One region of the Streptomyces sp. NPDC023573 genome, then DNA from elsewhere that is predicted to be linked to it. Evidence: predicted binding sites of a transcription regulator. Region 1 holds the regulator's gene; the other holds the start of a gene.
The links. Region 1 encodes HspR, which represses chaperone genes until heat shock. Its sites were predicted from a motif close to TTGAGNNNNNNNNNCTCAA; they were not measured.
Positions count from the first base shown of each region.

Region 2: lon (endopeptidase La) is a predicted target of HspR. The motif match lies at 5,467-5,485, and genes of this name have one in related genera.

Region 1 covers NZ_JBVHKB010000004.1:413,263-428,469, reverse strand. Annotated here, with positions in the region: gene clpB (ATP-dependent chaperone ClpB) at 1-1,608, opposite strand, end outside; gene ACZ32T_RS15825 (pyridoxamine 5'-phosphate oxidase family protein) at 1,746-2,147, shown strand; gene ACZ32T_RS15820 ((2Fe-2S)-binding protein) at 2,261-2,584, opposite strand; gene ACZ32T_RS15815 (hypothetical protein) at 2,581-2,835, opposite strand; gene ACZ32T_RS15810 (helix-turn-helix transcriptional regulator) at 2,964-3,947, shown strand; gene ACZ32T_RS15805 (helix-turn-helix transcriptional regulator) at 4,038-5,045, shown strand; gene ACZ32T_RS15800 (heat shock protein transcriptional repressor HspR) at 5,075-5,521, opposite strand; gene dnaJ (molecular chaperone DnaJ) at 5,523-6,716, opposite strand; gene grpE (nucleotide exchange factor GrpE) at 6,810-7,460, opposite strand; gene dnaK (molecular chaperone DnaK) at 7,457-9,313, opposite strand; gene ACZ32T_RS15780 (sugar transferase) at 9,757-10,353, shown strand; gene ACZ32T_RS15775 ((Fe-S)-binding protein) at 10,446-12,713, shown strand; gene ACZ32T_RS15770 (Yip1 family protein) at 12,915-13,841, shown strand; gene ACZ32T_RS15765 (phosphoribosyltransferase) at 13,916-14,416, opposite strand; gene dcd (dCTP deaminase) at 14,423-14,998, opposite strand.
Region 2 covers NZ_JBVHKB010000005.1:471,962-487,168, reverse strand. Annotated here, with positions in the region: gene ACZ32T_RS19210 (multifunctional oxoglutarate decarboxylase/oxoglutarate dehydrogenase thiamine pyrophosphate-binding subunit/dihydrolipoyllysine-residue succinyltransferase subunit) at 1-1,467, opposite strand, end outside; gene ACZ32T_RS19205 (HAMP domain-containing sensor histidine kinase) at 1,727-2,803, opposite strand; gene ACZ32T_RS19200 (response regulator transcription factor) at 2,800-3,537, opposite strand; gene ACZ32T_RS19195 (spermidine synthase family protein) at 3,771-4,454, opposite strand; gene ACZ32T_RS19190 (nucleotidyltransferase domain-containing protein) at 4,551-5,378, opposite strand; gene lon (endopeptidase La) at 5,508-7,937, shown strand; gene ACZ32T_RS19180 (polysaccharide deacetylase family protein) at 8,032-8,784, opposite strand; gene ACZ32T_RS19175 (lysozyme) at 8,967-9,812, opposite strand; gene ACZ32T_RS19170 (MarR family winged helix-turn-helix transcriptional regulator) at 10,049-10,546, shown strand; gene ACZ32T_RS19165 (protein phosphatase 2C domain-containing protein) at 10,566-11,351, opposite strand; gene ACZ32T_RS19160 (sensor histidine kinase) at 11,721-14,618, shown strand; gene ACZ32T_RS19155 (roadblock/LC7 domain-containing protein) at 14,615-15,094, shown strand; gene ACZ32T_RS19150 (DUF742 domain-containing protein) at 15,091-15,207, shown strand, end outside.

The sequences.
Region 1 (15,207 bases):
CTCCTCCTTGACCATGGTGTCCTTGTCCTGGGCGGCCTCCTGCTCGGCCTCGTCGGCCTCGGCCAGCTCCCGCTCCAGGCCGGGGATCTCCCCGTACAGCAGCTTGGATGCGGTGTCGAAGTCACCGTCGCGCTGGGCGCGCTCGGCCTGGCCGCGCAGCTCGTCGAGGCGCTCCTTGAGCTCACCGACGCGGTTCAGACCCTGCTTCTCCTTCTCCCAGCGGGCGGTGAGACCGCGCAGCTCCTCCTCCTTGTCGGCGAGGTCGCGGCGGATCTTCTCCAGGCGCTGCTTGGAGCCCTCGTCGCTCTCGTTCCTGAGCGCCAGCTCCTCCATGTGCAGACGGTCGACGGACCGCTGGAGCTCGTCGATCTCCAAAGGGGAGGAGTCGATCTCCATGCGGAGCCGGGAGGCCGCCTCGTCGACGAGGTCGATCGCCTTGTCGGGGAGGAACCGGGAGGTGATGTAGCGGTCCGAGAGCGTCGCGGCGGCCACCAGCGAGGAGTCGGCGATCTGGACCTTGTGGTGCGCCTCGTAGCGGCCCTTGAGGCCACGGAGGATGGCGATGGTGTCCTCGACGGACGGTTCGGCGACCATGACCTGCTGGAAGCGGCGCTCCAGGGCCGGGTCCTTCTCGATCCGCTCGCGGTATTCGTCCAGCGTGGTGGCGCCGACCATGCGGAGCTCACCACGGGCGAGCATCGGCTTGAGCATGTTGCCCGCGTCCATCGCGGAGTCGCCGCCGGCTCCCGCGCCGACGACGGTGTGCAGCTCGTCGATGAAGGTGATGACCTGCCCGTCGCTCTCCTTGATCTCGGAGAGGACGGTCTTGAGGCGTTCCTCGAACTCGCCGCGGTACTTGGCGCCCGCGACCATCGCGCCGAGGTCCAGGGAGACGAGCCGCTTGTTCCGAAGGGACTCGGGCACGTCGCCCTTGACGATGCGCTGGGCGAGACCCTCGACGACGGCCGTCTTGCCGACACCGGGCTCACCGATGAGCACGGGGTTGTTCTTCGTGCGGCGCGACAGCACCTGCACGACCCGGCGGATCTCCTGGTCACGGCCGATGACCGGGTCCAGCTTGCCCTCGCGGGCGGCGGCCGTGAAGTCGGTGCCGAACTTCTCCAGCGCCTTGTACTGGCCTTCGGGGTCGGGAGTGGTCACCCGGCGCCCTCCCCTGCTCTTCTCGAATGCGTCCAGGAGCCTCTTCGCGCTTGCCCCCTGCCCGTCGAGGATCTCACCGGCGCGGCCGCCCTTCGCCGCGAGGGCGATCAGCAGGTGCTCGGTGGAGAGGTAGTCGTCGCCGAGCTCCTTGGCGCGCTGGTCGGCGTCGGCGATGACGGCGAGCATGTCGCGGCTCGGCTGCGGCGGGGCGACGGTCGAGCCGGTCACGCTGGGCAGCGAGCCCAGAAGCCGCTCGGCCTCCTCGCGCACGGCCACCTGATCGGCCTCGACGGCTGCCAGGAGATCGATGATGTTCGCGTTGTCCTCACCCGCGAGCAGCGCAAGCAGCAGGTGCCCGGGGGTCAGATCGGGATGACCGTCCTTGACGGCCCTGCTGGTGGCCGCGTTCAGGGCGTCCCGGCTCTTGTTGGTCAGCTCGGCGTCCACGGGCGCTGTCTCCTCCTCGTGCTGGGGCTTCACGGAACTATGACTCGAACAACGGGTACAAAGTTGAGTCTATTCCACTCAAGGCCGATACGGCGTCCCCGCGTCTCCTCCGTATGCCCTCTCTCTAGGCTGGCCCCATGCCTGACGTACGCAACCCCGGCCCCGGATACCTCACCTTCTGGCGGGAGCGCCATGTGTGCACCCTGACCACGCTCCGCCCGGACGGCACACCGCATGTGGTGCCCGTGGGGGTGACCTACGACCCGGAGACGCGGATCGCCCGCGTCATCACCGGAGGGAACACCAGGAAGGCGGCCCACGTCCTGGCGGCGGGCCCCGGGGGCGCGCGGGTCGCGGTCTGCCAGATGGAGGGGCGCCGCTGGGCGACCCTGGAGGGCCGGGCGGTGGTCCGCACCGAGCCCGAGGAGGTCCAGGACGCCGTACGCCGCTACGCGGAGCGTTACGAGCGCACCCCGCGGCCCAACCCGGAGCGGGTCGTCATCGAGATCGCCGTCGACAGGGCACTCGGAAACGCCTAGGAATGCATGCCGGGCCAATTCCGGCCAGCACAACGGCGCCATCGTGTTCAGGTCACGATGGCGCCGCTGTGTGGGGGAAGTGCCGGAACGATATGTAACGACGGGGGAATCGTTCAGGCACTGCGGGGGGTGGCGGAAATGGCTTCTTCTTGCTCGAACAGTTCATGGTCGCGCTGATCGAGATTTACGAAAATCATGCCGTACCTCACGGCACAGCGAACCGGTTGCGGTGCTCCGCGTGGCCGGCGTAGACAGCGATAGGCGCGGATATCGTCATCCGTTTCCATCACGACGACAATCGGCTCTCCGAACAGGGTGACCATCAACGAATCGCCCTGGCGGGTAAGTGCCGTGAGCAGATCGATGAAGTGCCACCCTGAGCGATATGCCGTGGCCATCTCCCGCCGGAAGGTGCGGTCGTCCGGTGGGGTGGTCATGCGCCTGCGGCGCCTGTCGGAGCGCTCCAGCTGATCTCGTCCCCGGCTGCCGTCGGCATGCCCCAGCTGATCTCACCGGGTGCGTCGGCCGCCCGTACGGACCAGCTGATCTCATCCGCCCCTGCTGCCCGCTCCGACCAGCTGATCTCACCGGGCCCGGATGCGCTGCCGGCCACGCCGCCCGCCACGCCAAAGGCCAGGGCCGCGACGAAAGCGGCAGCAAGCACCGAGCGAAGCTTTCGCTTATCCATAGTCGGCTTCGTCCTCACTTGTGGATTCCTCTCCCCCGCATCCACGACGATGTCTCACCCGGGCCACACAACGCCACCAGGACGATGCATCATGTTCCTGCATGTTCAGGAACCTGGGGGGTGTAGATATGACCACAAACGACACAACAGGGGCACATCCTCACGGGATCACCGACCTATGCGACGAGGGAAAGCGCCTCTACGCGAGCGCCCTGCGTTCCGGACGGATTTCCCGCGCGGAAGTCGGCCCCGCCCCCTGCCTGATGGACTTCGCCCTCCTCCATCCCGATCCGGACGACACGACCTGGCTCAGGCCCGTCCCGCCGTCCGCGGCGCTGGCCCAGCGCCTGCACCCCATCGAACGGGAGATCAAGGACCGCCGACGGCGCTCCGTCGAGCTGGCGGAGTCCTTCGAGCCGTTCATGGACATCAGCGCCCAGGACCCGCCGACCACCCACGCCATCACCGTGCTGGAGGGCGGCAACAGGATCAACGCCGCACTCGATCTCGCCACCGCGGAATGCCGCACGGAGGTCCTCACCGTCCAGCCGGGCGGGGACCGGGGCGAGGACCGTCTCAGCGAAGGCCTGGAACGCGCCCTGTCGGTGGTCGACCGGGGCGTCAGCATGCGCACCCTCTACCAGCACACCGTCAGGCACAGCCAGGGCACGCTCGCCTATGCCGCGCGCCTGGCCAACGACAAGGTGGAGATCCGCACCCTGGAGGAGCTCATCGAGCGCCTCCTCGTCTTCGACCGGACCGTGGCCTTCATACCCGCCCAGAACGACGACCAGGTCGCCCTCGAACTCCGCCACCCAGGGCTCGTCAACTACCTGGTGAAGGTCTTCGAGCAGCTGTGGAGCCGCGCGTCCCCCCTGCTCGGCGAGCTCCAGTACGACCCGCCGACCAAGGGCATCAGCGGTGTCCAGCGTTCCATAGCCCAACTCCTCGTCGAGGGACATGTGGACGACTCGATCGCCCGCCGTCTCGGAATGAACGTCCGAACCTGCCGGGCGCACGTCGCGAAGCTGTCCGCCACCCTCGGCAGCACGAGCCGCGCTCAGCTGGGCTATCTGATCGCGCGGTCAGGAATCCTGGACCAGGACTCATGACCGCGCGCCCCCCGCACCTCCACACTCCCTTCGCAGCCGCGTACGCGCCACGGTCATCTTGTTGCAGTGCACGAAGTGAGGGGTCGTCAAATCGTCACGGATGACGTGAACACACAGCATTCGCACGGTCCGAGAGAGCTCTGCGCCACCGGCCTGCGGCTGTACGAGGAAGCCGTCGTCGCGGGCCGCATCACCCGCACCGCTCTCGCCGCCGCCCCCTGCCTGGCCGGTATGGGCCTGGTCCAGCCCGACCCGGCCGACTTCGCGTGGATGCGCCCCGTCCCCCCGTCCGCGGCCCTGGCCCATCTGCTTCAGCCGATCACCCGCGAACTCGACGAGCGTGTACAGCTCGCCGCGGCGCTCAGCCGGTCGCTGGCACCCCTGTCGTCCGTCGCCAGCGCCGACCCCGACCTGGCGTTCACGGTCCTGGAGGGCAGACCGGTGATCGAGGAGGCCCTGCGGGAGGCCACCTCCGTCGTCACCGAACAGGTCCTCACGGCCCAGCCGGGCAGCGACCGCCCCCGGGAGGGGATGGAGCGGGGAATCGCCAACGCCAGGACGGCCATCGCCCGTGGAGCCCGCCTACGGCACATCTACCAGCACCCGGCGCGCTACAGCACCACCGTCAGGGGCTACCTCGACCAGATCTCCCCCGAGCACCTGCAGGTGCGTACCACGGAGCAGACCGTGGAACGACTGATCATCTTCGACCGGACCGTCGCGTTCGTCCCGGCGGCGCCCGACCGCCGCACCGCACTCCGCATACGGCACCCCGCCCTGGTCGACTACCTCATCCAGGTCTACGAGGTCCTCTGGGCCCAGGCCACGCCCTTCGGGCGGCAACTGCCCGTGCCCGCACCCGGCACCCAGATCACGGCCGTCCAGCAGAGCATCGCCCGGCTCCTCGGCGAGGGCCATGTCGACGACGCGGTGGCCCGCAGGCTGGGCATCAGCGTCCGCACCTGCCGCTCCCACATCGCCAGGCTGATGCAGGTCCTGGGCGCCACCAGCCGGACCCATCTGGGCGTCCTCATCGTGCGGTCCGGCATCGTGAAGGACGCCGCGGCCACGCGCGAAGGGCCCGCCCCCGAGTCATGAGACTCGGGGGCGGGCCCTTCGCGGCCGGCTCAGTCCTTCGGCCTCTTCGGCCGCCAGACCACCAGTGCGCTCGTCTGCTGCACGTCCTGGTACGGCACCAGATCACGCCGGTAGGAGGCGTGCACCTGGGCCTCGCGCTGCTGCATGGCCACGGTCGCGCCGTCCACCGCCGCCGAGAGCTCGGCGACGCGCTGCTGCAGCGCGGCGACCTGGTTCTCCAGCTCGATGATGCGTTTGATGCCCGCGAGGTTGATGCCCTCGTCCTGCGACAGCTGCTGCACGGTGCGCAGCAGCTCGATGTCGCGGGCCGAGTAGCGCCGGCCGCGCCCGGCCGTGCGGTCGGGCGAGACCAGGCCGAGACGGTCGTACTGGCGCAGTGTCTGCGGGTGCAGGCCCGAGAGCTGGGCCGCGATCGAGATCACGTAGACCGGTGATTCGTCGGTCAGCTGGTACGGATTGCGTCGACGGCCGTCCATCTCAAGCTCCCTTCGCAGCCTGGAACAGCTCCGCCCGCGGGTCCTCCCCCGCGGTCGCCTTCCGGTAGGCCTCCAGCGCGTCCTGGGCGTCCGCGCCGAGGTCCGTGGGCACGGCCACCTCGACGGTGACCAGGAGGTCGCCACGGGTGCCGTCCTTGCGCACGGCACCCTTCCCCCGGGCCCGCATCGTACGTCCGTTGGGCGTGCCGGCCGGGAGTTTCAGGGTGACCGGGGGTCCGCCGAGCGTGGGGACCTTCACCTCGCCGCCTAGCGCCGCCTCCGGGAAGGTGACGGGCACGGTGACGGTGAGGTTGTCGCCCTTGCGGCCGAAGACCGGGTGGGCGTCGACGTGGACGACGACGTAGAGGTCGCCGGCCGGGCCGCCGCGCTCGCCGGGGCTGCCCTTGCCGCGCAGCCGGATCCGCTGGCCGTCGGAGACGCCCGCGGGGATCCTGACCTGCATCGTGCGGGCCGACTTGGCACGGCCGCTGCCCTTGCAGACCTCGCAGGGGTCCTGGGCGATGAGGCCCCGGCCCTTGCAGTCGACGCAGGGATCGGTGAGCGAGAACCCGCCGCCCGTGCCCCGCGAGACCTGGCCGGTGCCGACGCATGTCGGGCAGACCCTCGGGGTGCCGTTCTTGTCGCCGGTGCCCGAACACGCCTTGCAGGGGGCCTGGCTGGACATCCGGAGCGGGACCGTGGCCCCGTCGACCGCCTCGGTGAAGCTGAGCGTCACCTCGGACTCGATGTCCTGGCCACGGCGCGGCTGGACACGGGTGCCCGCGCCACCGCGGTTGAACAGGCCGCCGAAGACATCACCCAGGCCGCCACCGCCGCCTCCGCCGAAACCACCGGCGCCGGCGCCCTGGCCACCGCCCGGGGCGCCCCCGAAGAGGTCGCCCAGGTCGAAGTTGAAGTTGCCGCCCGCACCGCCGGGGCCGGCCCGGAAGCCACCGTTGCCGAAGAGGGCGCGCGCCTCGTCGTACTCCTTGCGCTTCTTGGGGTCGCCGAGGATGTCGTTCGCCTCGGAGATCTCCTTGAAGCGCTCCTCGGCCTTGGCGTCACCCTTGTTGGCGTCCGGGTGGTACTCGCGGGCGAGCTTCCGGTACGCCTTCTTGACCTCGGCGTCGGTGGCGTCCTTGGGGACGCCGAGAACCTTGTAGTAGTCCTTCTCGACGAAGTCCTTCGTGCTCATCGACGTCCCTCCTTCCGGACGATCGGCCGTGCGGCCGGCCCTGTGGCCGGCCGCACGCCCCGTCGGTGTTCACCGCTGTGGTCGGACGGAATGTCAGACCTCTTCGGTGCCACCGCTCTCCTCGTCGTCTGCCTTTTCTTCCTTCGCCGCCGCGGGCGTGGCGCCCGGCTGCGGTTCGGCCACGGCCACCCGCGCGGGGCGGATGGTGCGCTCCCCGATGCGGTACCCAGGCTGCAGGATCGCCACGCAGGTCGTCTCGGTGACGTCCGGCGCGTACGAGTGCATCAGGGCCTCGTGGATCGTCGGGTCGAAGGGCTCGCCCTCCTTGCCGAACTGCTGGAGGCCGATCTTCGCGACGACCGTCTCCACCGACTCGGCCACGGCCTTGAAGCCGCCGACGAGCTCGCCGTGCTCGCGCGCCCGGCCGATGTCGTCGAGCACGGGCAGGAGATCGGTCAGGAGACCCGCCGCGGCGATCTCCTTGACCGTGACCCGGTCACGCTCGACCCGACGACGGTAGTTCTGGTATTCGGCCTGGAGCCGCTGGAGGTCGCCCGTACGCTCGTTGAGCGCGGTGCGGGCCTGGTCCAGCTGGGCCGTCAGGGCCGCTGTCTGCTGTACGTCCCCGGCCGGGGCCGCCGCCTCCTCCTCGGAGGGGGAGGCGGCCTTCGGCTCGGCGTCGTCGGCATCGGCGCCGGAGGGGACGTCAGGCTTCTCGTCGAAGCCCGGAGTCTCCTCGGTCACGCCGCACCGCCCTTCGTGTCCTTCTCGTCGTCCACGATCTCGGCGTCGACGACGTCGTCGTCAGCGGCCTTGGCCTGGCCGTCACCCGGCGCCTCGGCACCCGGTGCCGCACCCTCGGACTGGGAGTTGGCGTACATCGCCTGACCCAGCTTCTGGGAGACGGCGGCGACCTTCTCGGTGGCGGTGCGGATCTCGGCGGTGTCCTCGCCCTTGAGCTTCTCCTTCAGCTCGGTGAGCGCGGTCTCCACCTCCGTCTTCACGTCACCGGGGACCTTGTCCTCGTTGTCCTTGAGGAACTTCTCCGTCTGGTAGACGAGCTGCTCGCCCTGGTTGCGCGACTCGGCGGCCTCGCGACGGCGGTGGTCCTCGTCGGCGTACTGCTCGGCCTCTTCGCGCATCCGGTTGACCTCGTCCTTCGGCAGCGAGGAGCCGCCGGTGACGGTCATCTTCTGCTCCTTGCCGGTGCCGAGGTCCTTGGCGGCGACGTGCATGATGCCGTTGGCGTCGATGTCGAAGGCGACCTCGATCTGCGGCACACCACGCGGGGCCGGCGGCAGACCGGTGAGCTCGAACATCCCGAGCTTCTTGTTGTACGCCGCGATCTCGCGCTCGCCCTGGTAGACCTGGATCTGCACGGACGGCTGGTTGTCCTCGGCCGTCGTGAAGATCTCGGAACGCTTGGTCGGGATCGTGGTGTTGCGCTCGATGAGCTTCGTCATGATCCCTCCCTTGGTCTCGATGCCGAGGGACAGCGGGGTCACGTCGAGGAGCAGGACGTCCTTGACCTCGCCCTTGAGGACACCGGCCTGGAGCGAGGCACCGATGGCGACGACCTCGTCCGGGTTCACACCCTTGTTGGCGTCCTGGCCGCCCGTGAGCTCCTTGACGAGCTCGGCGACGGCCGGCATACGGGTCGAGCCACCGACGAGAACGACGTGGTCGATCTCGGAGAGCTGGATGCCCGCGTCCTTGATGACGTTGTGGAACGGGTTCTTGCAGCGGTCCAGGAGGTCCGCGGTCAGCTGCTGGAACTGCGAGCGCGTGAGCTTCTCGTCCAGGTGCAGCGGGCCCTCGGCGGACGCCGTGATGTAGGGCAGGTTGATCGTGGTCTCGGTCGAGGACGAGAGCTCGATCTTCGCCTTCTCCGCGGCCTCGCGGAGACGCTGGAGAGCCATCTTGTCCTTGGACAGGTCCACACCGTGCCCGTTGGCGAACTGCTTCACCAGGTAGTCGACGACCCGCTGGTCCCAGTCGTCACCACCGAGGTGGTTGTCACCGTTGGTGGCCTTCACCTCGACGACGCCGTCGCCGATCTCCAGGAGGGACACGTCGAAGGTGCCGCCACCGAGGTCGAAGACGAGGATCGTCTGGTCGTCCTTGTCGAGGCCGTACGCCAGCGCGGCGGCGGTCGGCTCGTTGACGATGCGCAGGACGTTCAGGCCCGCGATCTCACCGGCCTCCTTGGTCGCCTGGCGCTCCGAGTCGTTGAAGTACGCCGGGACGGTGATCACCGCGTCGGTGACCTTCTCGCCCAGGTAGGACTCGGCGTCGCGCTTCAGCTTCTGCAGGATGAACGCGCTCATCTGCTGCGGGTTGAAGTTCTTGCCGTCGAGCTCGATCTTCCAGTCAGTGCCCATGTGGCGCTTGACCGAACGGATCGTCCTGTCGACGTTGGTGACCGCCTGACGCTTGGCGACCTCGCCGACCAGAACCTCGCCGTTCTTCGCGAAGGCGACGACGGACGGCGTGGTCCTGGCGCCTTCGGCGTTGGTGATGACGGTGGGCTCGCCGCCTTCGAGAACGCTGACGACGGAGTTAGTCGTGCCCAGGTCGATGCCGACCGCACGTGCCATTTCAATTCCTCCAACTGACTACTTGAGTGGATCTGACTCAAGGATGCATGACACCCACCCCGGAGTCAAAGGACCTGAGCCACTTACGCTCAACTTATGTGCTCGCGGCCCTATGAACAGGCGTTATACGCCTACGGATGGTGAAAGAAGCCCGCAGCGACCGCCCCGATCCGCGACACCACCACGCGTCACACGTCACACGCCCCCCACCCACCATCGCACCGTGGGATCGTTCTGTCACAAAATGCATCGAGACGGTCATACCGTCCCGTCATCGACTCCGGGCAGGTGCCATGCGGAACGCGAAGCAGACTGCGGAACGAAGGAGACGGCACCCTGCCCCGTCACCGGCGGCAGGACCGTCCCGGTCCGCCACCGGCCCCTTCCCCGGGATCGGCCGCGCAACCGTGACGGCCGGACGCGCCGCCGGAGCCCTGACGACCATGGCGGCCAGGCGGATCACCGGACCTCTGTCGGCCATGACGGCCGAACGGGCCCTCGACCTGGCCCTCGGCTCGGCGCTGCTGCTTCTGACGGCCCCCGCACTCGCCCTCGCCGCGCTGGCCCTGGCCGTCCGGCCACCCCATGACGGGAGAGGCGTACGGAGGCGCGAGATCCGGGTGGGCCTGGGCGGCCGCCCCTTCGAACTGCGCTCCCTGCGCACCCGGCGGCTCCGGCTGGACCTGCTGTCCCGGCTGCCCCACGTCGTACGGGGAGAGCTCTCCCTGGTCGGCCCGGCACCTCTCACCCCGGGCGAGGCCGCCCTCCTGGAGGCCACCGCGGCCCGCCGGCGCCAGAGCGTCCGCCCCGGCCTGACCGGGCTGGCCCAGGTGCGCGCCCGGTCAGGGATGCCCTGGGACGAACCCGCCCTCCTGGACGCGCACTACGCAGAGCATCATGGAACAGGGCTGGACCTGGCGATCCTGGCGCACTCCGTACGCATCCCCCTGGGTGCGGCGCTCCGGCGACTGCGACGTCCGGGGAAGGCTCACCTGAGCGACACAGATCACCGCCTGCCCGGCTACAGCGTGGCGGAATAAGTGGATAGTGTCAGCACAGACTGATTAAGTTACTGCTTAGTAATCGCATGTACGCGCTGGATCCCACCCTCGCAGGCCCGAGGAGCCCCCAAATGCAACTCGCCGCGATCATCGTGTCGCTGGTGCTGACTGTCGTCGGCGTTGCGCTCATCGCCCGAGCAGTCGCGCAGATCTACCGGTTCGTCCGTCTCGGACAGCCGGTGCCGGCAGGCAGCCGCACCGACGACCCCAAGCAGCGCACGATCACCCTGGTCAAGGAATTTCTCGGCCACACCCGGATGAACCGGTGGGGGATCGTGGGCTTCGCCCACTGGTTCGTCGCGATCGGCTTCCTGACACTGCCGCCGACGCTGCTCCAGGCGTACGGACAGCTCTTCCAGGCCGACTGGGTGCTGCCGTTCGTCGGCAGCTGGCTGCCGTTCGAGCTGTACATCGAGTTCATCGGCATCATGACCGTGCTCGGCATCGTCACGCTGATGGCCATCCGACTGCTGAACCTGCCCTCCCGGGCCGGCCGCAAGTCCCGATTCGCCGGCTCCAAGGCCTGGCAGGCGTACTTCGTCGAGTACGTCATCCTCGTCATCGGCCTGGCGATCCTGACCCTGCGCGGTCTCGAGGGCGCGATCCACCACGTCGAGGGCTACGAGGCCGCGTACTTCGTCTCGTACCCGCTCGTGCTCGCCTTCAAGGGCCTCGCGCTCGGCACCCTCCAGAACCTCATCTACTTCACCGCGATGGTGAAGATCGGCGTCTCGCTGATCTGGATGATCACGGTCTCGCTCAACACCAACATGGGCGTCGCCTGGCACCGCTTCCTCGGCTTCCCGAACATCTGGTTCAAGCGGAACGCCGACGGCGAGGTCGCTCTCGGCGCGCTGCAGCCGATGACCAGCGGCGGCAAGGAGATCGACTGGGAGGACCCGGGCGAGGACGACACCTTCGGTGTCTCCCAGGTCGAGCAGTTCTCCTGGAAGGGCATCCTCGACTTCTCCACGTGCACCGAGTGCGGCCGCTGCCAGTCGCAGTGCCCCGCCTGGAACACGGGCAAGCCGCTCTCCCCGAAGCTCCTGATCATGTCCCTGCGCGACCACGCGCACGCCAAGGCGCCGTACCTGCTGGCCGGCGGCGGCAAGGACATGGAGGGGAACGAGAAGGCCACCGAGGAGCAGCTCAAGGACGTCCCCGCGGCCGCCCTCGCGGAGGCCGAGCGCCCGCTGATCGGCACGGCCGAGGAGAACGGCGTCATCGACCCGGACGTCCTCTGGTCCTGCACCACCTGTGGTGCGTGCGTCGAGCAGTGCCCGGTCGACATCGAGCACATCGACCACATCGTCGACATGCGCCGCTACCAGGTGATGATCGAGTCCGCGTTCCCGTCCGAGGCGGGCACGATGCTCAAGAACCTGGAGAAGAAGGGCAACCCCTGGGGGCTCGCCAAGAAGCAGCGCGTCGAGTGGACCAAGGAGGTCGACTTCGAGGTCCCGATCGTCGGCAAGGACGTCGAGGACCTCAGCGAGATCGACTACCTGTACTGGGTCGGCTGCGCGGGCGCCCTCGAGGACCGGGCCAAGAAGACGACGAAGGCCTTCGCGGAGCTGCTCCACATCGCGGGCGTCAAGTTCGCGATCATGGGCGGCGACGAGAAGTGCACCGGTGACTCCGCCCGCCGCCTGGGCAACGAGCCGCTGTTCCAGCAGCTCGGCCAGGAGAACGTCGCGATGCTGAACATGGCGTTCGGTGAAGATGACGACGAGCCGGAGACGAAGAAGCCGAAGTCGTCGAAGAAGATCGTCGCGACCTGCCCGCACTGCTTCAACACCATCGCCAACGAGTACCCCCAGCTCGGCGGCGAGTACGAGGTCATCCACCACACGCAGCTGCTCCAGCACCTGGTGGACGAGGGCAAGCTGATCCCGGTGACGCCGGTCGAGGGCCTGATCACGTACCACGACCCCTGCTACCTGGGCCGTCACAACAAGATCTACACGCCTCCGCGCGAGATCATCGCGAAGGTCCCGGGTCTGCGGAACGAGGAGATGCACCGCCACAAGGAGCGCGGCTTCTGCTGCGGCGCCGGTGGTGCCCGGATGTGGATGGAGGAGCGGATCGGCAAGCGCATCAACAACGAGCGCGTCGACGAAGCCCTCTCCCTCAACCCGGACATCGTCTCCACCGCCTGCCCGTTCTGCCTCGTCATGCTGACCGACTCGGTCAACGGCAAGAAGAACGACGGCAAGGCCAAGGAGTCGATCCAGGTCGTCGACGTGTCCCAGCTGCTCCTCGAGTCGGTGAAGACACCCGCCGACCCGGCGGGCGACGCGGAGACGGCCGACCAGCCGGAACCGGAACCCGTCCAGTAGCTGTCTCCCACCACGGAAGCGGCCGGACCTGCCTCGGGGGCAGGACCGGCCGCTCCGGCGTTCCAGGGGTGCTGCCGGGCCACCCAGGGGTGGTGCGGGCCCCCCGGGGTTCCCCTAGGGGATGTCACAGCTAGGCCGCAATGGGCCCCGTGTTCCCCCGGCCCTCACACCGCACCCACACGGACCAGGTACGTTCGATGCGTGGCTGGATTCAGGATCGGACGCGGCCGGGACAACCGCACACCGCAACAACACCCGCAGCAGCAACAGCCGTACGGCGCGCAGGCATCACCGCCGCCGCACGGCGGGCAGTCGTGGCCCCCGGCAGGAGGCAACGGCGCGCCGTACGGAGGCCCCCAGGGCGCCCCGTACGGCGGCGGGCACGGCGGCAACGGACACGGGGGTGGCCAGGGGCACACAGGCGGGCACGGCGAACCGGAGTACTTCGGCGACCCGTACCAACAGCCCTCGCAGCACGACCCGTATGCCAACGCCCCGGGGCACACCCAGGCGTTCAGCATCAACGAGGACCCGTACGGCGACGGCAACACCTACCAGGCCGGCCAGGCCCCCGCACAGCCGTCGGGGCCCAGGCTCCCCTGGAAGCAGCTGCTGAGCGGCATCGTGATGCGGCCGGGCCCGACGTTCTGGCAGATGCGCGACTACCCCGTCTGGGGCCCCGCGATCGTCGTCACGTTCGTCTACGGCCTGCTCGCGCTCTTCGGCTTCGACGGGGCCCGCGACGAGGCGATCCACGCGGAGGTCTCCACGGCCGCCCCGTACGTGATCTTCACGGGCGTCGGCTTCGTCATCGGCGGACTGGTCCTCGGCGCGGTCACACACACCCTGGCCCGCCAGCTGGGCGGCACGGGCTCCTGGCAGCCGACCGTGGGCCTCTCGATGCTCATCATGTCGATCACGGACGCACCGCGCCTGGTCTTCGCCCTGTTCCTCGGCGGCGAGAACGCCCTCGTCCAGATCCTCGGCTGGATCACCTGGCTGGCCGCCGGAGCGCTGTTCACCTCGATGGTGAGCAAGTCGCACGACCTGCCGTGGCCGAAGGCGCTGGGCGCCTCCGCGATCCAGCTGATCGCGCTGCTCTCGATCATCAAGCTCGGCACGATCTGATCCGGCATGCGGAAGGGGCCCCGGTGCGGTGAACGCACCGGGGCCCCTTCCGCACGGTGTGCCGTGGCGGCGGCCTAGGAGTCGAGAACCTGGCCCTCACGGCGCACGACGGGCTTCTCGACGCTCCACGGGAAGTTGATCCACTGATCGGTCTTCTTCCACACGTACTCGCATTTCACGAGCGAATGCGGCTTCTCGTAGATGACGGCGCTGCGCACCTCGGCCACATGGTCGATGCAGAAGTCGCGGACCAGCTTCAGCGTCTTTCCGGTGTCGGCGACGTCGTCGGCGATGAGCACCTTCTTCTGCGTGAAGTCGATGGCGTTCGGCACGGGCGCGAGCATCACCGGCATTTCCAGCGTGGTCCCGACCCCGGTGTAGAACTCCACGTTCACCAGATGAATGTTCTTGCAGTCCAGGGCATACGCCAGACCACCCGCGACGAAGACCCCGCCCCGCGCGATGCTCAGCACGACATCGGGCTCGTAGCCGTCGTCGGCCACCGCCTGGGCCAGCTCACGTACGGCGTGTCCGAAGACCTCGTACGTCAGATTCTCCCGCACTTCACCAGCCATGCCGTATCACACCTGTGTCCGATGGAAATTCATGAAAGAACGCGAGGCGGTCGGCCCTCGCTGGCCCTGATAACGCGATCCGTAACGCTCGGAGCCGTACGGGAATTCGGAGGACGACGTCAGCCGGAACATGCACAGCTGCCCGATCTTCATTCCCGGCCAGAGCTTTATCGGCAACGTCGCCAGATTCGACAGCTCCAAGGTCACATGACCCGAGAAACCGGGGTCGATGAAACCTGCCGTGGAATGCGTCACCAGCCCGAGCCGGCCCAGCGAACTCTTCCCCTCCAGCCGCGACGCCAGGTCGTCCGGGAGCGAGATGACCTCGTAGGTCGACGCCAGGACGAACTCACCGGGGTGGAGGATGAACGCCTCGTCACCGTCCGGCTCGACCTGACGGGTCAGGTCCGCCTGCTCGACGGCGGGATCGATATGCGGATAGCGGTGGTTCTCGAACACCCGGAAGTAGCGGTCCAGCCGCACATCGATGCTCGAGGGCTGCACCATCGAAGCGTCGAACGGGTCAATGCGAACCCGCCCGGCATCGATCTCGGCCCGGAGGTCCTTATCTGAGAGAAGCACGCACCGAGGATACGCAGAACGCGCGAGCCGACCCCAACCGGACCGCCCCGCGCGCGCCTGCCTCCGACCTCTGCCGCTCGCTAACGCTCCTCGAACACCACGGGAACCGCCTGCCGCAACCGCGCGCAGCGCGGGCAGCGGATGAGCCGCCCGGGCCCGATCCGCCCGGACCCGAGCTGCTGCATCGGGAACGACGACGTAGCGAAAAC
Region 2 (15,207 bases), on a different contig from region 1:
GACGCCGAGGATGTCGCGGAGCTTCATCATCGTCTTGCCGGCGAAACCGCCGACCGCGAAGTCCCGCTCCAGGTCCCACAGGGTGAGACCGTGCTCGGTGATGTCCAGGTCGGGGTGCTTGCGCTGGCGGTACTCCAGCGGGTCGGTGTCGGCCATGACGTGGCCGCGGACCCGGTAGGAGTGGATCAGCTCGAAGACCCGCGCGGCCTTGGTGACGTCGTCGTCGTGCGAGGCGTCGATGTCCTTGAGCCAGCGGACCGGCTCGTAGGGGATGCGCAGCGCCTTGAAGATCTCGTCGTAGAAGTCGTTCTCGCCGAGCAGCAGCTGGGACAGGACGCGCAGGAACTCGCCGGACGCGGCGCCCTGGATGACCCGGTGGTCGTACGTCGAGGTCAGGGTCATGACCTTCGAGATGCCCAGCTTGTTCAGCGTGTCCTGCGAGGTGCCCTGGAACTCCGCCGGGTAGTCCATCGCGCCGACGCCCATGATGAGGCCCTGTCCGGGCATCAGGCGGGGCACCGAGTGGACGGTGCCGATGCCGCCGGGGTTCGTCAGCGAGGCGGTGACCCCGGAGAAGTCGTCCATGCCGAGCTTGCCGACGCGGGCCCTGCGGACGATGTCCTCGTAGGCCTGCCAGAACTCGAAGAAGTTGAGCGTCTCGGCCTTCTTGATGGCCGCTACGACCAGCTGGCGGTCGCCGTTCGGCTTCACCAGGTCGATGGCCAGGCCGAGGTTGACGTGCTCGGGCTTGACCAGGGTCGGCTTGCCGTCCTTCACCGCGAAGGAGTAGTTCATCGACGGCATGGCCTTGAGGGCCTGCACCATCGCGTACCCGATGAGGTGCGTGAAGGAGATCTTCCCGCCGCGGGCGCGCTTCAGGTGGTTGTTGATGACGATGCGGTTGTCGAAGAGCAGCTTCACCGGCACGGCGCGGACCGACGTGGCCGTCGGCAGCTCCAGGGAGGCGTTCATGTTCTTCGCGACGGCGGCCGACGGGCCGCGCAGCGTCACGTACTCCGGGCCGGCGGGGGCCTCGGCCGGGGCGTCCGTCTTCGCGGGTGCCGGGGCCGCCTTCGCCGGCGCTGCCTTCGCGGGAGCGGCCGGCGCCTTCGCCGGGGCCGCCGGAGCGGCGGCCGCGGGCTGGGCCGGAGCCGCGGGGGGCGCGGCCGGAGCCTGCGTCGCGGCCTGTGCCGGAGCGGTGTTGTTCGCGGCGGTGGCGGCCGGGGCCGGGGTCACCGCTCCCGCAGGGGCGGGGACGGGCTTGTCCGCCGTGCCGGTCGTACCCGGCTTGTAGTCGGCGAAGAAGTCCCACCAGGCGCGGTCGACCGAACTGGGGTCCTGGAGGTACTGCTGGTAGATCTCGTCGACGAGCCACTCATTGGGGCCGAAAGCGGCCGCCGGGTTGGACCCGGAGCCTGCTTCTTGATCGGTCGAGATGCTCGAGTTACTGGGGGACTGAGACGACACGGCGGCAACCGCCCTCTTCCGCTTCACAAGGTGATGGACAGCGGAAATCAAGGCTACGCCTCCCGAGCCGTTACGTGCAGGCCGGGCCGGTCTTCGTCGTGCACATCACATCTGAAGGCGGGTTTCGGCGCATGAAATGGCGGGAAACAAGCAGGGTTCCGCTGCCCTTCGGGTACGCGAGGCCTGCGCTCAGGCCCCCTGGACCGTATCTCTTTCCCGGACGACAGGGAGAACGGGGCCCTCCGCTTCGAACACGGGGTCAACCGTGCGCCTGGGTGCTCCCTGGAAGGGTGACCTGGATTCGGCAGCCACGGGCGGATTCGGCCACGCCGATGCGGCCCCCGTGCAGATCCACCGCCCACCGGGCGATCGCGAGCCCGAGCCCGGTGCCGCCGTCGGAGCCCGGCCCGTGCGGGGAGGGCGCCTGGCCCCGGTTGAAGCGTTCGAAGACCCGGTGGCGCTCGGCCTCCGGGATGCCGGGGCCCTCGTCGACGACCTCCAGCTCCAGCGACTCGGGATACTCGCCGCGCCGCGCCAGCACGGTGACCCGCCCGTGCGGCGGGCTGTGCTTCACGGCGTTGTCGATGAGGTTGGCGACCACCTGGTGCAGGCGTTCCGCGTCCGCGTAAGCCGTCAGCTCGGGCGGCGACACGTCGAGGTGCAGATGGACGTCCGTACGGGAGTGGTTGCCCGAGCCGGAGGAGAGCCGGCGATGCGAGGCGGCGAGGTTGGCTTCCTTCAGCACGCCCGACAGATACGGCCAGACCTCGAAGCGGCGCGATTTGATCGCCACCACGCCGTTGTCCAGCCGGGAGAGGTCCAGCAGGGTCTCCACCAGCCTGCCCAGGCGTTCGGTCTGTTTCAGCGCCGTACGCATCGTCTCGGGATCGGCGGCGGACACCCCGTCCACCACGTTCTCCAGGACGGCTCTGAGCGCCGCGATCGGGGTGCGCAGCTCGTGGGAGACATTCGCCACCAGCTCCTTGCGGTGCCGGTCCTCCGCCTCCAGATCGTCCGCCATTCGGTTGATGGTCTGCGCCAGGTCCCCGAGCTCGTCACGCCGCCCGGCGCCGCTCACCCGTCTGGTGTAGTCGCCGTGCGAGATCGACCGGGCGACGGCGCGCATCTCGTCCAGCGGCGCGGTCAGACCGTGAGCGACGAACTGGGTGATCAGCAGAGTGGCGATCACCGAGAAGACCGTGATGAACCGGAATTCGGTCCTGGTCCGCAGGGCGACGATCAGCAGTCCGGTCGTGATGAACACGGAGACCACGACGAGCGTGCCCAGCTTGGCCTTGATCGAGAAGGGCCGCAGTCCCGAACCGGGCGGCGTCATGGCGCTGGTGTCTCCAGGGCGTAGCCGACGCCGTGCACGGTACGGATCCGCTCGGCGCCGATCTTCCGGCGCAGAGCCTTGATGTGACTGTCGACCGTACGGGTCCCTGAGGCGTCCGCCCAGTCCCACACCTCGGCCAGCAGCTGCTCCCGGGACAGCACCGCGCGCGGGGTGTTGGCCAGGCAGACCAGCAGGTCGAACTCGGTCGGGGTGAGGTGGACGTCGTCGGCGCGCACCCTGACACGGCGCTGTGCGTGGTCGATCTCCAGCTCGCCGAGGCGCAGGATGCCGCTGCGCGGCGTCACCGCGGCCAGCGCGGCCCGCTCGACCCGGCGCAGCAGGACGTGGACCCGCGCCGCCAGCTCCCGCATCGAGAACGGCTTGGTCATGTAGTCGTCGGCGCCGACCCCGAGCCCGACCAGCATGTCGGTCTCGTCGTCGCGTGCGGTGAGCATCAGCACCGGCACGGGCCGCTGAGCCTGCACGCGACGGCAGACCTCCAGGCCGTCGAAGCCGGGAAGCATGATGTCGAGCACCATCAGGTCGGGCTGCCACGCCTCGGCCGCGTCCACAGCCGCGGGCCCGTCCAGTGCGGTCTGCACCAGGAAGCCCTCGGCCCGCAGACGGGCGGAAATGGCGTCGACGATTGTTGCGTCGTCCTCTACCACCAGCACCCGGCGCTGAGCCCCGGGGGTGGCCGCGACGCCGTTGTGGGTGGTGTGTGTCTGTTCCATCGCCCCGCCCCTGCCCGTTCTCGCGGAGGCCATTCCCCCGGAGGCACGGTTATCGCTTGTGGATTTCGTCGGTGATCCCTTGTGCCGGTCAGCAGCGTAAAGGCACAAGGCACCTCTCGGCTACGCAGGGTGTTGTCCGTCGTGAAGGTGTTACCCACGGGAAAGGAGACGGAACGGCGGACTTGTGCCACCTGATCCGTGGTGGGGCGGGGTCGTGGGTACCGGGTGGGGGGTCAGCCGTCCCTGAGTGCGAGATGGACCACGTCCGGCACACCTCGGGCAACGGCTACTTCTTCGGTCGTTACTGCGTGGAATCCGGCATTCCGCAAAGCTTCGCCGAACTCGGCGGACGGCTGCGCGGACCAGACGGCGAGGACTCCACCGGGCGTCAGACGCGCGCGGCAGGCCGCGAGACCGGCGGAGGAATAGAGGTTTCCGTTGTCCTGGGTGACGGTCCAGTCGGGGCCGTTGTCGATGTCCAGGCACAGTGCGTCGTAACGCTCCGTGGTCGTACGGAGATGGGTGACGAGGTCCGTACGGAGGATCTCCGTCCGCGGATCGGAGAGCGCCGCCCCGGAGATCCGGCCGAGCGGTCCGCCGAGGTGCCAGTCGACGATGGCCTGCTCCCGCTCGACGACCGCGATCCGGCCCCAGCGCGGCTCGGCGGAGGCCCGCACCAGCGAGAAGCCGACACCGAGTCCGCCGATCAGTACCGACGGGTCCGGCCGGCCGGCGGGCAGCGCGGCGAGCGCCGCGTCGATCAGCAGCCGCTCGGAACGCCCGTCGGAGGTGTCCATCAGGAAGCATCCGTTGGCGATGATCTCGAAGTTGTCGCCGTGCTCACGCAGGACGACTTCGCCGAACGGGCCTTCGCGCCGGTCGAGGACGACGGGGCGGTGGGTGTCTGGGGCGTGCATGGTGCGGTCTCCGGTCTCCGGTCGGCGGCGGTCGTTCTCTCCGGGCATCCATCCTTCCTCGCCGCGGGCCTCCCGGACCAGCGGATTCGCCCGGTCTCACCCTCCGTGGCGCGGCGCCTTCGTGCCGTGCGCGGAGGTGTACTCGGCGGCAAGCCAGGGGGCGAGGTCCTCGATGAGCATCGCGAGCACGGCCGGATCGGGCGAGGGCGCGCGCGCCGTGACGGCGGCCGTGCGGACCTGCGCGGCGCGTTCCGGGGCGTCCGGGCGGAAGCGCGCGAACAGCTCGGCGGACCGCCGCAGGTCGCTCGTCCAGCCGCCCCAGGCCGGCATGACCAGCGTGAAAGCGGACCGTACGAGACGGCGGGCGACGCGCCGGCTCAGCCTGGTGCGCGCCTCGTCGGTGGTGGCTCCGGCGGCGTCGGCGCGCCACCGGGGGACCACGAGCGCGAGGTCGCCGTTGGTCTCGCGGGCCAGCAGCGATGTCGGCCGGTAGCGGGGCAGGCGCGCGGCCAGGTCCTCCCCCAGCAGCGGTGTGCAGAGGCAGGCGACGAAGAAGCCGGCGTCATGGCGCTCCGCTTCGCCGAGCACGTCGCGGACGGTGGAGAGGAGCAGTCCGGCCCCGTCGATCACGGGGAAGGCGGCGTCCAGGGCGGCGGCGGTCTCCCCGGCCGCCGCCCGGTCCCCGTCGGTGGGCCCGTCGCGCAGGACCACCTGCAGGTCCAGGTCGGAGACGCCGGGAATGGCCGTGCCCCTCGGGATGCTGCCGTAGAGGTAGGCGCTGTGCAGCCGCGAGGGGCCGAACGCGCCGGCGAGGCGTACGAGGACCGCCTCGACCACCGGGGCGAACGGCGCGGTCACGAGGCCGACGGACCCCTCGCGACGGATCGTTCCGTCCGTGGCGAGCCCTTTGTCCTCTTCGTGCATGACCGGATCCTCGCAGGTGAGGGGGTCGGGGATCGAGTGATCGCTGAGAGCGAACACGCTCCGGGGAACATTCGGCGGCTCACAAGCATTGAGCCCACATAGCTCAACTTGCCTGCCGAAGGGGAGATCATGACTGCTGAGTCGAATGCGTCGAAGGCGTCCACGCCGGTCGACCTGCCCGTGCTGCCGCTCGACGACGAGGTCGTGCTGCCCGGGATGGTGGTGCCGCTCGACCTGTCGGACGCGGAGGTGCGCGCCGCGGTCGAGGCCGCGCAGGCGGTCGCGCGGCCCGGAGGCGGTAAGCCCGAGGTGCTCCTCGTGCCGCGGATCGACGGGAATTACACCGGGACCGGTGTCCGGGGCACGGTCGAGCAGGTCGGCCGGCTCTCGGACGGCGACCCGGGCGCCCTCATCAGGGCGCGTGACCGTGTGCGGATCGGCGCCGGGACCAGTGGTCCCGGGAACGCGCTGTGGGTGGAGGGCACCAGGATCGACGTATCCGTCCCCGACCCCGTCCCAGGCTCCGCCGCCGAACTCGCCAAGGAGTACAAGGCGCTCGCCACCAGCTGGCTGAAGAAGCGCGGTGCCTGGCAGGTCGTCGACCGGGTTCAGCAGATCGAGGACATCTCCGCGCTCGCCGACAACTCCGGGTACTCGCCTTTCCAGACCACCGCTCAGAAGGTCCAACTGCTGGAGACCGCTGACCCGGTCGCCCGTCTGAAACTGGCGATCCAGTGGCTCGGCGAGCACCTCGCCGAGCAGGACGTCGCGGAGTCCATCGCGAAGGACGTCCAGGAGGGCGTCGACAAGCAGCAGCGCGAATTCCTGCTGCGGCGCCAGCTCGACGCCGTACGCAAGGAGCTCTCCGAGCTCAACGGCGACCCGGAGGACGAGTCCGACGACTACCGGGCCCGTGTCGAGGCCGCCGACCTGCCCGGACACGTCCGCGAGGCCGCGCTCAAGGAGGTCGAGAAGCTGGAGCGCGCGTCCGACCAGAGCCCCGAGGGCTCCTGGATCCGGACCTGGCTCGACACCGTCCTCGAACTCCCCTGGACCGAGCGGACCGAGGACGCCTACGACATCAAGGGTGCCCAGGAGATCCTGGACGCCGAGCACGCCGGACTGCAGGACGTGAAGGAACGCATCACCGAGTACCTCGCGGTACGCAAGCGGCGTGCCGGGCGCGGACTGGGTGTGGTCGGCGGCCGGCGCGGCGGTGCCGTGCTGGCTCTGGTCGGCCCTCCCGGCGTCGGCAAGACGTCGCTCGGCGAGAGCGTCGCGCACGCCATGGGCCGCAAGTTCGTCCGGGTCGCGCTCGGCGGTGTACGTGACGAGGCCGAGATCCGGGGCCACCGGCGTACGTACGTCGGCGCGCTTCCCGGTCGCATCGTGCGGGCCATCAAGGAGGCCGGCTCGATGAACCCGGTCGTCCTGCTCGACGAGATCGACAAGGTCGGTTCGGACTTCCGGGGCGACCCGGCGGCCGCCCTGCTCGAAGTGCTCGACCCGGCGCAGAACCACACCTTCCGCGACCACTACCTGGAGGTCGAACTCGACCTCAGCGACGTCGTGTTCCTGGCCACGGCCAACGTCCTCGAAGCCATTCCGGAGGCCCTGCTCGACCGCATGGAGCTGGTCACGCTGGACGGTTACACCGAGGACGAGAAGGTCGTCATCGCCCGGGACCACCTGCTCCCGCGCCAGCTGGAGCGGGCCGGTCTGGAGGAGGACGAGGTCGGGCTCGACGAGTCCGCGCTGCGCAAGCTGGCCGGCGAGTACACCCGGGAGGCCGGGGTGCGCAATCTGGAGCGGGCGGTCGCCCGGCTGCTCCGCAAGGTCGCGGCCCAGCACGAACTGGGCGAGCGGGAGCTGCCGTTCACGGTGGCCGAGGAGGACCTGCGGGGACTGATCGGCCGGCCGCACCACGTGCCCGAGTCCGCCCAGGACCCCGCCGAGCGCCGCACTGCGGTGCCGGGTGTGGCCACCGGGCTCGCGGTGACAGGAGCGGGCGGTGACGTGCTGTTCGTCGAGGCGTCGCTGGCCGACCCGGAGACCGGGGCGTCCGGACTGACCCTGACCGGTCAGCTCGGCGACGTGATGAAGGAGTCCGCGCAGATCGCCCTCAGCTTCCTGCGGTCGCACGGCGCGGAGCTGGAGCTGCCGGTCGCGGACCTCAAGGACCGGGGTGTGCACATCCACTTCCCGGCGGGCGCGGTCCCCAAGGACGGCCCGAGCGCCGGTATCACCCTGACGACGGCGCTGGCCTCGCTGCTCTCCGGGCGGCTCGTCCGCACGGACGTGGCGATGACCGGCGAGGTGTCGCTGACCGGACGGGTGCTGCCGATCGGCGGCCTCAAGCAGAAGCTGCTGGCGGCACATCGCGCGGGCATCACCACGGTGGTGATCCCCCAGCGCAACGAGGCCGACCTGGACGACGTCCCGGCCGAGGTGCTGGAGAAGCTGGACGTCCACCCGGTCACCGACGTCCGCCAGGTGCTGGAGATCGCCCTCGCCCCGGCCTCGGCCAGGGTGCGGGAGAGGATCCCGGCCGCCGCGTAGGCGTCATGCTGTGACGGGCGTGGCATCACGCCGACGGCCGGTACGGACGGCCCGTCTCCCCCTGGGAGGCGGGCCGTTCCGCGTTCCAGGAGGTTCACGGACGGTAGACCGTGCCGGGTACGGGCTCGGCGGGGGCCATCAGCTGGGGGACCGTCACGAAGGTGTAGCCGTCCTCGTGCAGCGCGTCGATGATGCCCGGCACCGCGGGCACCGTGCCCTTGTAGATGTCGTGCAGCAGGATGATTCCGTCCCTGTCCGCCTGGTCGAGGGTCCGCTTCCTGATCAGCGCGGAGTCGGTCGTCGAGTAGTCCTTGGCCGTCGTGCTCCAGAGGACCTGGGAGAGCCCCAGCTCCTTGCTGATCTCGGAGACCGTGTCGTCGGTGCGGCCCTGCGGCGGGCGCATAAGCCGCGGCTCCCTGCCCGTGATCTCCGCTATCGCGTCCTGGGTCTTCTTCAGCTCGGCGCGTATCTCGTCGGGCTCCCTGTCGGTCAGGATCTCGTGCGACCAGGTGTGGTTGGCGACCTCGTGGCCCTCCGCCTGGATACGCCGCACGGTGTCGGGGTGTTCGAGCACGTGGTTCCTGCCCAGCAGGAAGAACGTCGCCGGCACCTTCTTCTCCTTGAGGATGTCCAGGAGACGCGGGGTGTCCTCGCCGGGACCGGCGTCGAACGTCAGGGCGATGCACTTGGCCTTGCGGCAGTCCGCCTGTCCGAAGGAGCCCTTGGCGTCGGAGGCGGCGTCGGCACGCGCCGAACCGGGAGCCGTCGTCTCCATGGAGCAGCCGCTGAGCGTCAGCGTGAGCACCGTCACAAGAGTCGCGGCCAACCCCGCGCCCCGCGCAGTCATCTTTCCGGGCACAACAGACACGACGCGTCACTTCCCCATGGCTCGGCCGCACACCGGTGGTACGGCACGCCAGGACTATACATAGCGTGTATACGCTTAGTGCATAGTGGGGGGCGGGGCAGCGCTGAGCCCCGGTGACCTGGAGCTTCGTCACCGGGGCTCGGGTCCTGCGTCGTGCCGGCTCAGCCGTTCGCGAGTGCCACCACGCGGTCGAGGGCGCCGTTGAAGCGGTTGTGGTCGCCGACCGTCGGGCCCGACGACGTGTACTGCCACATCGTGTAGAAGCTCCACCCGGCCGGGAGTTCACCGACCGTGGTGTTGTAGCGGGCGACCCAGAGCGGGTTGGTGGCGCCGAAGCTCGCGTTGTTGCCCGTGCAGTCCTTCCACCAGCTGGTGGCGGTGTAGATCACGGCGTCACGCCCGGTCCGCGCCTTGTAGGTGTTCACGAAGTCGCGGATCCAGGCGACCATGCCGGCCTGGGACTTCCCGTAGCACTGCGCGCCGTACGGATTCCACTCGATGTCCAGCACGCCGGGCAGGGTCCTGCCGTCCTTGGACCAGCCGCCGCCGTTGTCCACGAAGTAGTTCGCCTGGGCCGCGCCGCTGGTCGTGTCCGGAGTGGCGAAGTGGTAAGTGCCCCGGATCATGCCGACGTTGTAGGAGCCGGTGTACTGCTGCGTGAAGTACGTGTTCTTGTAGTACGTCCCCTCGGTGGCCTTGACGTAGGCCCACTTCACGCCGCTGTTCCACAGGGTCGACCAGGCGACGTTGCCCTGGTGGCTGCTGACGTCCACCCCTTCGGTCTGGACGGCCCTCGTCCCCGTGGGGGCGCCGCGGCCCTGGCCGTCGTGGGCGATGACGCCCTGGCCCATCCTGGCCGTACCCCGTTCGGGGGCGGTCGCGGAGTCGGCCGCCGACGCCGCGCCGGGCAGCGTGACCAGGAGGGCGAGGGCGGCGAGGAGGGTGCCCGCCGCGAAGAGGCGGGGGCGGTGCGCTGAAGCTGCGGATCCGGATCTGTGCACGGGCATTGCGTGCCTCCGAGGGCTCGGTGGGGGAGCTCATGGCGCGGGAGCGGGTGCGGGACGCTCCTGCGGTGCGTGCACCATGGTGTGGACATGCCACCCGTGGCAGGAACGAAGCTACGCACGTAGACCCGCCCTCCGGAAGGGGGCCTGGCCGGTGCCGGAGGTCTACGCCTGCGAAATACTGGCCCAGCTGCGGTGATGGCCGGAGTTGAAAGAAACTTTCATCGGCGGGAAAACGTATGAGGGGTGCTGACGTGCACGGGAGCGGAAGCGGCGGTGAACCCGGTGCGACGGCCGGAAGTGGTGTGGACCATGAATTTCTCGCTCTGGAGCGGGAGTTGGCTGTCTTCCTGCGCCGGGCCCGGGCCAATTCGGGGGAAATGGCCCGCGAGGTCCATCCGGACCTGGAAGCCGCGGCCTACGGACTTCTCGTACGGCTGGAGTCCGCGGGCCGGCAGCGTGCCACCGATCTCGCCGCCTACTTCGGAGTGGGCAAGGCGACCGTGAGCCGTCAGCTGCGCGCCCTGGAGGGCCTCGGCCTGGTGGCGCGGGAGACCGACCCGGCGGACGGCCGCGCCTCGCTCGTTCACCTCACCGAGGAAGGCCTCGCGCGCTTCCGCAGCGTCCGTGACGCGCGCCGGGGCCGTTACGCCCGCAAGCTCGCCGACTGGGACCGGGCCGAGGTCGCGGAGCTGGCGCGGCTGCTGCACCACTTCAACGAGCGCGCCGAGGACTGAAAGGCCGGAAAGACGACCGTCACAGCTCCACCAGAACCGCTGTCGCGTCGTCATGCGTCTTGCCGCGGCGCAGACGCACCCGGCCGGTGTCGGCCCGCTCCAGCTCCCTGACGCGGTCGATCAGCCCCTGCGGCCCCGCCTTGCGGAGCACCTCCAGGGTGGCCGTCCAGTCACCCTCCCGGAACATCTCCGTCCAGCGGCTCGCCCCGTCGGTCAGTGCCGCCAGTGCCCGGACCTCCCCGCGCGGGGTCTCGCCCGTCACCGCGCGGGAGGCCACCGAGGGGTCCGCCGCGGCCGTGAAGAAGCCGCCCTCCTTGTTCCGGACGCGGGCGTCCGCGATCTCCTCCGAGGCGAGCGAACCCGGGGGCAGCCGGTCGGTCCGGTCGTCGAGCAGCGGCCGGACCGTGCCGTCGGATGCCTCCACGAGCAGAGCCGAGTCGGAGAGCACCAGGTGCTCGACCCGCTCCTCGTCCCAACGCGCCAGGACCACCGTCGCCTGAGGCGTGCGCGGGTGAGAAAGGTCACACAGGGAACGGTGTGTGTCGGCGGTGCGCCGGATGGACACCGAGAGGATCTCGGAGAGTGTCAGATCCCGTCGCGAAGCGGACAGTTCGGCCAGCGCCCCTCCGAGCCGCGCGGTGAACCACGGAACCGAGTGCACGCAGCCGTCACTGCCCGGGGGTGGCGTGACGCCGTCGAGCAGAACGAGGGTTCCGCCCTGGCCTGCCGCGGGCACGGCGGCCGACGCCCAATCCTCGTTGGGGCGTTCGCGGCTGCCGGGCTCGGTGGCGAGTTCGATACGCATCCGGCCAGTCTGCACGATGTCTTCACCGGCCCCCCGCAATCCCGCGGTTGGACCGTACCAGCAGGTCAGATGGCGCCCATCCACGCAATCCGGAGCTCCGCGCGGATGCGGGCGGGCATACTGCCAAAGCCTGGCCCGAAGTTCCACCCGGTCGTCCGTGCATGGCCTGCCGCGCCCGTGGGGAGACTTGTTCGCCAACTCCGGAGTGATGTTCACTCGTTCGAGTGGCGGAGCGGTTGATGCACGGCCCCCTCCCAAAAGCGCTGGAATGGTCGGAAGCCGTACGGCGCACATCAGGGCGGGTGCCCATTCACGTGACCGTGCGTCACCTCTGCTTCAAGGGCGGACGAGTCAAGATTGCGAGCACCGGTGCAGAAGAAGCGGCCTCGGAGCAAGGACAGCGCGCGCGAGGAGTCCGGGGCGATGCCTCCGGCAGCGGGTGCCTCCAAGCGGACCGTACGGGTACGCAGCCGGCTCGTCGCCGGCGTCGCCGTCGTAGGGATCACCGTCATCGCGGCGGGAGCCCCGGCGGCCCTCGGCGCGTCCTCCGATCTCAACGAGTCCCAGCGGCTCGTCACCCTCGCCGAGCTGAACCAGCAGGCGATCACTCTCGCGCACTCCCTCGCGGACGAGCGCGACGAGGTCACCGCCCACATCGCGGGCGGCCGTGAGGACCAGGCCGGCGACTCCGGCACCACGAGCACCGCGGCCCGCGTCGACCAGCAGATGGACGAGATCCGGGAGGCGGCCCCGGCGTCGCTGCGCCGGGACCTCGCCGCCGTCCCCTCGCTCCGCAGGACCGCCCTCACCGGCAAGGGCTCGGCGATGGAGGCGTACCAGGAGTACTCCGAGGTCATCGCCAAGCTCCACGGCCTCGCCGACGAGCTCGCCGAGAAGACCCCGCCGCGCGCCGCCGACGCCACCCGGGCCCCGCTGGCCCTCGGCAGTGCCGTGGAGCAGGCCTCCGCCACCAGGGGCCTGCTCCTGGCCGCGCTCGCCGTGCCCGGTACCGAGCCGCAGCAGCAGATCGACCCCTTCACCGGTCTGCCCGTGCAGACCCAGGACGAGGGCGACAGTGAGGACGACCGCGACCGCGACGAGCTGAGCGCCGCCGCCCAGCAGGCACGGGTGCGGGAGCTCGCCTCTCTCGCCGACTTCGACCAGGCGGCCGGACCCTCGGCCCGGGACCGGCTCGCCTCCACGGTGACCGGGCCCGAGGTCACCGGCGCGGAGAAGTACCTCACCCGGCTCACCGACCGGCCCGAGCTGTCCGAATCCGACCGGGAAGCCGACCCCGAGAAGGTCGGGGCGGCGCTCTCCGCCCGGATCGACCGCATGCGCGGAGTCGAGTCCGCGCTGGGCACCGCACAGGTCAAGCGCCTGGAAGCGCTGCGCGACGACGACGTCACCGCGCTGGAACTCCACCTCGCCCTGCTCGGCGGCTGCTTCCTCATCGCCGTCGGCGTCTCCACCGCCGTCGCCCGCACCCTCACCCAGCCGCTGGCCGTCCTGCGGATCGGGGCCGGCCGCATCGCCGCCGAGCCCGAGACCGCCGAACCGGTCCGCTACACCGGGCGCAACGACGAGTTCGCCCAGGTCGTGCGGTCCATCAACGCCCTCCACGGCAAGCTGCACGGACTGCACCACGACGTCACCGGCCGGCTGGAGGGCCTGCAGACCGAGCGCGGCGAACTCATCGCCGGCCGGGAGGCCCTCACGCTCCAGCGGGCCGAACTCCAGGTCACGGTGGCCGAGCTCGGAAAGCAGCTGGAGCGGCTGCGGAACACCGTCCACCACACCTTCGTCAACCTGTCACTGCGCACGCTCGGGCTCGTCGAGCGCCAGCTCGGCGTCATCGAGGGCCTGGAGGAGCGTGAGCAGGACCCGGAACGCCTCGCCACCCTCTTCAAGCTGGACCACATGGCCACCGTCATGCGGCGCCACAGCGAGAACATGCTGGTCCTCGCGGGCACCGACCACAACCAGGGGCACGCGGGCCCGATCCCGCTCGTCGACGTACTGCGCGCCGCGGTCAGCGAGATCGAGCGGTACGAGCGGGTCACCATCCAGTCCTTGCCGCCGCACGCCCAGATCGCGGGCTTCGCCGCCGACGACCTGAGCCACCTCGTCGCCGAACTCCTGGAGAACGCGACCTCCTTCTCCCCGCCGGACTCCCATGTCGAGCTCTCCGGCTGGCTGCTGGAGACCGGGGAGGTGATGCTCTCCGTGCAGGACGAGGGCATCGGCATGTCGGCGGTCCGGATGAGCGAGCTCAATGCGAGGCTGGCCGACCCGGCGTCCTTCGAAGCCGGCGAACAGGCCGCGGACGGGGCCGGGCTCGGTCTTCAGGTGACCTCGCTGCTGGCGGCCCGCCACGGAGTGCGGGTGCAGCTGCGCGAACAGAAGGGGAGCGGGGTGACCGCGGTCGTCGTCCTTCCGCAGGCGCTGCTGCCCAAGGCGCCGCCCGCGGCGTCCCCGCCGCCCGTGCCGCTGCCCGGGGACGCGCCCACGCTGAACCTCCCGGGATCGGTCGCCGAGGCCAACTCCAACGCACTGCCGCCCCGTTCGCCCCAGCCCGCCGACGACCCGCTGATCGCGGCCGCCGAGCGCACCCTGCAGACGGCGGCGCCGGAGCCGACCGCACCGGAGCCCACGGCACCGGAGCCCAAGGCACCGGAGGCGGCCGCGCCCACCGGGGCCGGGGCCGGGGCCGAGCCCGCGGCGGAGCCGACGTCCGAGGCCGTGCCGGGGGCCGGTCCCGCCGCCGGCCAGGAGTCCGAGTCCGAGACCACGATGCAGGTCCGGCTGCCCGCTCAGCAGGACGCGCCGAGCCCGTACGCCGTCGGCCCCGACCGTCATGAGCGTGCCGCCGACACGAGCCCCGTGCCGGCAGCCCCCGCCCCCGCGCCCGCGACCCCGGCGGCCGAGCCCGCCGCCGACGCCCTTCCCGGCCCCCGGCAGCCGCTGACCGGACTGGGCGAGGAGGTGCCCGACCCGGCACCGCTGCCCGAGCGCCTCACGGACAAGGGACTGCCCAAGCGCACCCCGAAGATCGCGGCAGCGCCGGCGGCCCCGGCCACCGATCGCAAGCGCACCCTGGACAAGGAGGCCCTGCGCCGTCGGCTGGGCGGGTTCCACCAGGGCGCGAAGGACGGCCGCCACGATGTCGAGGCGGAGATCGCCGACACCGGCCCACAGACCGACCACGACCGTACCGACGGTCGCATCGATGAGACGGGGGACACAGTCGAGGAGGCACGCAGTTGACTGCACCCAGCACATTCGGGCTGAGCGCCGAGGCCCGGAACCTGCACTGGTTGCTGAGCAATCTCGTGGAGGAGGTGCCAGGGGTCCACTCGGTCACCGTCGTCTCGTCCGACGGACTGATGCTGCTCTCCTCGGACCCCGGTCTCGCGGCGGCCGAGGTGGGAGGACGGCAGACGGGCCCCAGGGGCTCCAGCGCCGACCTCGCCACCATCGTCTCCGGCATCGGGTCCCTCACGATCGGCGCCGCCAAGCTGATGGACGGCGGCGGCGTCAGGCAGACGATGGTCGCCATGGACGAGGGCAGCGTCTTCGTCATGTCGATCAGCGACGGTTCCCTGCTCGGTGTGCACGCCACCGCCGACTGCGACATGAGCGTCATCGCCTACCACATGGCGCTCTTCGTCGGCCGTGCCGGACACGTACTCACCCCCGAACTCCGCAGTGAGCTGCGCAAATCGATGGAGAGCACCCAGTGACGTCAGCTGCTGAACCCGCACGAAAACTCCCGGTCCGCGGTGCCGACCGCAAGGTCGCACGGGTCCGCCCGTACTCCCTCACCGGAGGCCGCACCCGCTTCGGCCACGTCCTG